2 linked regions of the Marinagarivorans cellulosilyticus genome follow. The protein of the gene in region 2 interacts with the protein of the main gene of each other region in a pairwise test. Links are inferred from orthologs where the notes say so. Each region holds a gene or a part of one and is shown on either strand. Other genes may lie near its edges.

What was found.
Region 1: the proteins of grxD (region 2) and MARGE09_RS16730 interact in binary tests that used the Escherichia coli proteins (3 or more experiments, as listed by UniProt). The link is inferred for Marinagarivorans cellulosilyticus from one-to-one orthologs.

The regions. Positions count from the first base shown.
Region 1 is NZ_AP023086.1:4,096,755-4,099,838, reverse strand. Bases 158-2,915 are described here. They hold MARGE09_RS16730 (BolA family protein), read left to right. Parts: upstream 158-1,253; coding sequence 1,254-1,577; downstream 1,578-2,915. Other genes in these bases: MARGE09_RS16720 (MSHA biogenesis protein MshI), read left to right, coding at 2,215-2,915; trmL (tRNA (uridine(34)/cytosine(34)/5-carboxymethylaminomethyluridine(34)-2'-O)-methyltransferase TrmL), read right to left, coding at 1,585-2,049; MARGE09_RS16735 (glycoside hydrolase family 6 protein), read left to right, coding at 158-1,127. In the rest of the region: more of MARGE09_RS16735, read left to right, coding at 1-157; more of MARGE09_RS16720, read left to right, coding at 2,916-3,084. UniProt on the Escherichia coli protein: Transcriptional regulator that plays an important role in general stress response. Has many effects on cell morphology, cell growth and cell division. Acts by regulating the transcription of many genes, including dacA (PBP-5), dacC (PBP-6), ampC and mreB.
Region 2 is NZ_AP023086.1:3,537,802-3,540,804, forward strand. What follows is about bases 1-2,677. They hold grxD (Grx4 family monothiol glutaredoxin), read left to right. Parts: upstream 1-1,015; coding sequence 1,016-1,339; downstream 1,340-2,677. Other genes in these bases: MARGE09_RS14260 (PAS domain-containing sensor histidine kinase), read left to right, coding at 1-936; MARGE09_RS14270 (hypothetical protein), read right to left, coding at 1,469-2,677. Outside these bases: more of MARGE09_RS14270, read right to left, coding at 2,678-3,003. UniProt on the Escherichia coli protein: Monothiol glutaredoxin involved in the biogenesis of iron-sulfur clusters.

The sequences.
Region 1 (3,084 bases), 560 kb from region 2 along the record:
GTGCGCCTGGCTCTAAAGATGACCCGAATTACCGTATCGATCTGAGAACGCACCGCGGACACTGGTGCAATATCAATGAGGCGGGAATTGGTGAAATACCGCAAGCGAACCCTGATGCCAGCCGCCCGTACCTTGATGCCTATTACTGGATGAAGCCGCCGGGTGAGTCCGATGGTATATCGACACCAACCGATGGTGTGAATGACGAAGGGAAGTCCTATGATCCGATGTGCGGTGGTGAGTCTAGCAACAGTACTGGGGTTACGGCCGATGTGTTGCAGAATGCGCCTCATGCCGGCTCTTGGTTTCACGAGCAATTCATTATGTTAATTGAGAATGCTTTCCCGCCATTGGGTTCTAAAGCGCCGGATGCAAGCACAGGTGGTGCAAAGCCTGCAATTGTTGAAGATTTTGAAGATTATGCCGTGGGAGCCGAGCCAAATAATACGTGGGACATCGTTAAAGATGGTGAGGCAATTATCGCCGTTTCCGATGAGATGTTTTATGGCTTGCGCGGGAAATCGCTGAAAATGACCGCCAGTGAAGAAACCCAGCACAATGATGCTATTGCTATGTTGAGTTTAACATCCGATCAGCTTGGCGGCGCTGCCAGCCACATGTTTGGTCGGGCTAGGGTTTACATTGAAGATAATGGTCCTGAGGTGGGTATGAAATGGACCATGGTTACCGCCACTGGCAATCGTGGCCAAGACCGGGATGTGCAATACCGGTTTGGTGGCGCTGATGGTAATTTTGCTGCTGCTTTAGACTCTAATGGGCGCGGTGCCTCGTGCGACTTGGCATCAAGCATGGCGATTCCGAAAGGGGCTTGGGCATGCCTTGAGTGGGAGATGAATCCCGCAAGCGGCGAGCTTAACTTTTGGCTTGATGGTGAGCAGATTAATGATCTAGCTATTCGAGGCGACGCCTCTGGTTGCGCGTCGCGCAGCTGGGCTGATGGTCCAAGTAGCTTCCTTGAGGTTAACCTAGGCATTGGTCGCTACAAGCCTAGCGGGCAGCAGCCGCAAGGCCAACCAGAAACGCCAGCCAAGCCAGATGTAGCAATGTATGTTGATGATATTGCGTTATCGTCAGGCCGCTTAGGTTGCGGTAAAGTCCGCAAGTAAGTGCTTTTTGGTTAAAGGCCTCTATTATAGGGGCCTTTTTTTGCTTATTTAAAACAGCTTACGCTAGGGGGATGGGCACATATGCATTAAAATCCCAATTGGTATTTTTAAGCGGAGATTTGATTAATGGATAGCGGACCAATACAGCGCGATATACAAACAAAATTGATAGCAGAGCTAGCGCCCAAGCGCTTAGAGGTCGTCAATGAAAGCCATATGCACAGTGTGCCGCCGAATTCTGAAACCCACTTTAAAGTGACGTTAGTATCCGAAAGCTTTGACGGGTTGCGACCTGTGCAGCGGCATCAGCGGGTCTATCAAATATTGGCAGCAGAGTTAGCCGGTGAAGTTCACGCCTTAGCTTTGCATCTTTATACGCCTGCTCAATGGCAAGCGCTCAACGAGGTTTCCCCTGAGTCGCCACCTTGTTTGGGTGGCTCAAAGGTTTAGCCCTTTTTTATATTGCGCCATCAAAGCCGAGTTGGCGCCAAGCTTCATAGGCGATAACCGCAGTTGCATTCGAAAGGTTCATGCTGCGGCTATCGGCGCGCATGGGAATGCGCAGCACGCCGTTAACCACAGTAGACTCGCGCACTTGCGGCGGTAGCCCGCGGGTTTCTGGCCCCATCAGTAAAAAATCATCAACCTCAAACGCCTGTTCACTAAACCAGTGAGTTCCTTTGGTGCTTATCGCAAAAATGCGTTTATCGCCGTGGGCTTCTACAAATGCATCCCAGCTAGCATAACGTTTAACGTTCGCCCATTCGGCATAGTCTAAGCCCGCGCGGCGTAGGCGTTTGTCGTCGAGTTCAAACCCCAATGGTTCTATCAAATGCAGTTGAAAGCCCATGTTGGCGCATAGGCGAATGATGTTGCCGGTGTTCGGCGGAATTTCGGGTTCGTACAAAACAATATTTAACATAGGTCTCTGCTGCTAAGTGAAAACGAGCGTCTATACTCAAACTAGCTTGGTGTAATTCCGTTAATCGTGAAATCACGATGGCGCATAAAATTATACCCGTTTGTGTTGGATTTGGTGCGTGTCGAAGGATTGCGCATAGTGTGGAGCTAAGTTGGATCTGTCAACGTGATTAAGTGGCCTAGAAAGAAATTAGCGAATGAACATGTCGGCTTGGAGCTGCGCGACGACGGCGTGGCGGTGGTGCATCGCCAAGCTGCAGACTATGGGAACTTGCTCAAGCGCGTTGACTTTTTAGCTGCCGATATCAACTCCTCTCGCGAAAAAATGCTGGGGGATTACGTGAAAGAGCAAGGTTTACAGCGTATGCCTTGCAATGTGGTGCTCCCCCAAGGCCAATACCAACTTTTGCTGGTGGACGCGCCAGATGTTCCCGATGACGAAATGCGCAGCGCTTTGCGTTGGAAAATTAAAGACCTCGTCAGTATTTCGCTGGATGATGCGGCTATCGAGTTTTTTAAGCTTCCAGAGGATGGCGCTCATTCACGCAAAAAAATGGTGTACGTCGTTATTGCGGAAATGGAGCGCTTGCGTTCGATAGTGGCGCTATTGAAAAGCGTCGATTTGTTATTGGAATCCATTGATATCAACGAGCTGGTAATGCGCAACTTAGCGTCTAGCTTAATTGACCCTCAGTTTGATGGGCGCGGGGTTGCGATTGCAAGGCTGCGCCAAGGCCGCGGCAGTGTAAGCCTGTTTAAAAAGGGAAGTTTGTATTTGTCGCGCCAGTTTGACTTGGATTATCAGGCAGGCCTGCTCGAAGATTTACCCAGCGATATTCTTGCGTTAGAGCTTCAGCGCTCGCTCGATTATTACGAGCGGCAAATGGGGCAAGCTGCGCCGGGCGTTGTGTATATCTGTGGTGATGGCGTCACCGAAGACAAAATAACCGATGGTTTAAGGGCCAGCTTGGCGTCGTCTATTCAATATATGGATGTAAGTGCGGTGTTTGGTATGCCAGAGGATATTGATGCGCTG
Region 2 (3,003 bases):
TTGCCCGCCGATACAGAAACATTATGCGGATTATGTTTGGCGAGTGCTAATAGCGATGGAGTGCCTGAAGCGGACACCGGGCTAGATTCGCCAGTGGTTGCATTAGGCGAGCGCTTTATTAAGTGGCACTTTTTAGCGTTAAACCAAAGCGGCCCTGCGGCGGAGCCTTCGGTTATCGCTTTTGCCTTTGATGTGACGCATCAACAGCGTGCACGTGAAGAGCTAGAAGAGGCAAAGCGTATAGCACGCCGTGATTTTTACGCAAAAATGATACACGAATTACGCACCCCGCTTAACGCCATTATGGGGTTTAGTGACTTACTATTGGCCCGCTCGAAGGCGAAGCTATCTGACCGCGAGTACAAAAACGTACAGGCCATAAGTAATGCCGGCTTTCAATTAAACGAGCTTGTTACCGATACATTGGACATATCCAAAATAGAAGCAGGCTTTATGGGGTTGGATATTGACGAGTTTGACGTTGGTAAGCTGTGCCAAAGTTTTTTGCCGCAAATAGAGTCGTTAGCCACAGTTAAAAACCTTACTTTTAATATCGACTTGCAGGGGGTGCCCCCCTTAAGGTCGGACCGGCAAAAGGTACGCCAGATTCTCATTAACTTGCTGTCTAACGCAATTAAATATACTCGCGAAGGCTCTGTCACATTAACGCTTAGCGCCCTTAAAGACGTGATGCAACTGAGTGTGGCAGATACCGGCGTAGGCATCCCTGAAGCTCAAAAGCACAAGCTGTTTAACCAATATTCCCAAATTGACGAGGCCCAAAACGCTGGTATTACCGGCACCGGCTTAGGCTTGGCGCTAGTTGGCGAATTGGTAAAAATGTTACAAGGTGAAATTACTGTCCATAGTGAATATAACAGCGGCAGCGAGTTTGTTGTGATTCTGCCATTGCAATATAGAGAGTCAAGCGCTTGATCGCTTGTATGGCCTAGCGCGATCCCCTAAAATGCACGGCAATACTTGAGCAATTTACTAAGATATAGCGAGGTTTTCTATGGATATTATGGACACAATTAAACAGCAAATTACTGATAATGCAGTGATTTTGTACATGAAGGGTTCACCAGACGCACCACAGTGTGGCTTTTCGCAGAAGGCATCACAAGCGGTTATGGCCTGCGGCAAGCGTTTTGCGTTCGTTGATGTTCTGACTAACCCAGACATCCGCGCAAACTTGCCAAAATACGCCAACTGGCCAACCTTTCCTCAGTTGTGGGCGGGCGGCGAGCTTGTTGGCGGTTGCGACATTATTATGGAAATGAGTGAGAACGGTGAGCTGAAAAAGACGATTGAAGCGGCTGTTCCAGACGAAGCGTAGAGCGAAAATAGGTTAATTGGATTTGAATGCAGGTATTGCAAAATAACTGATTGCCAAGCGATTTTGTAATGTTTCAAAACTTGAAAGCCCGCATATGCGGGCTTTTTTTGTGGGTTTGTATTTCTCTTTTTACCTGTAGCGTGACCAGATTAGTGTACTAGCGGGCTTAACAGCATCGTTTGGCGAGCATTCGCCACCGCCATCAGGATCTCCTTTGTTGAGGACTTCGGTATAAAAGTCTGTATGAACATCAATGGTGCCGGTTAAGTCATTTTGGGCATTATCAATACCAGCCGCTCTTGCCTCAGAGCCTATTAGCCCAAAAATCTGTGCATTGGACTTTTTGAGGCCATCCGGTGACTCAAGCTTAATCGTATTACCGGCAATCACCCTTCCAAATACTCCTAATGAGGAGGTGAAATATATATTCCCTCCTTGGTAAGAGACTGGATCTTCGTCGTTGTTCTCTTGCCCCGCCATTAGTGCGAATTGACCGACAAAATCTTCATCTGGGCTTGAATCTCTTGCCAAAGAACCATTTGTAATCTTGCAGTAATTCGTTGGATATGGAACAACGCCATTCTGCAGTGGATAGTAGGTTTCGGTAGCTATTGGTGTGATATTGACATCAGCAATATGCTGCTTATAGTCCACAGACAGATTTTGATTGAGACACAAGACCTCTTCTGGCACCGCGTTAATCGCTAAAAGGCGAACCTCCTCTGTTTGCATAATATGCCCTGCACTCATTATCGTAGTCAAAAAGTTACTATCATTTATACCGGTAATGAGCAGGTCCCTATCAAAATAGTAAACCCCAGGAGCAAGTTTTGCGGTTTTCTTTGTTATGGTCCACAAGCCTTTAGGGGCGATAGCTTCTATGACGCCTCTGTCGTCTACGGTTGTTCTTGGTGCGCGCGTATCATCACTTTCTAAAATTCTACTTTCATCATTAAAATCAATACATTTTTCAGTGGCGTTACCACAGATATTAAACCCAGTCTTTTCGCCAGCAAGTGTTTCAAGTGTATTGTCGTCAAGTAATTTATAGGTTTTTGCTGTCTCGGTTAAGCCGTTAATGTTTTGAACGGTTACGTGATTTACTGTGCCTACTCGGTGGAAGGCATAATTTGCTTTGTAGCTATCGGCGTCAGCAATCAAACTGGGCGGTAGATCTAGCGGGACATACTTGATCATCTTGGTTTCTACGGTTGTTTTAACCTCAGGATCTGTTTCCACGTTAGTGGCATCGGGAATGGGAGCGCAGTTGTCAATGCTCTTTCCAGCTTCTGCTTTTGCGATTGTGGGGCTTGATGTGCATATTATCGATCGAGCGGCTATAGTTTCATCTACGGTGCCACTGTATGTGTTAAATAAAACATCATTTAAGCTGTAGGTATTATTGAGGTTTTTTAAATTATTGCCCAGGCTTAAATCCGCACGGCTTAAAACGGTTGAGATGGTAGCGCTACTTTGGAAGTTAATGGCACCAAGTGGTGAGCCAGGTTCAACGGGATTTACTCTGTAGCCATCCGCTGTAAGAACAACCCCTTTGATCTTACCTAGAATTTTTACTCCAGCTTGTACATTTATGGCACTACCTTCGTGTATGCTCAAATTAATATTGTTTCCAGCAACAACCGTTCCTAGAGTTGCATTGGCAG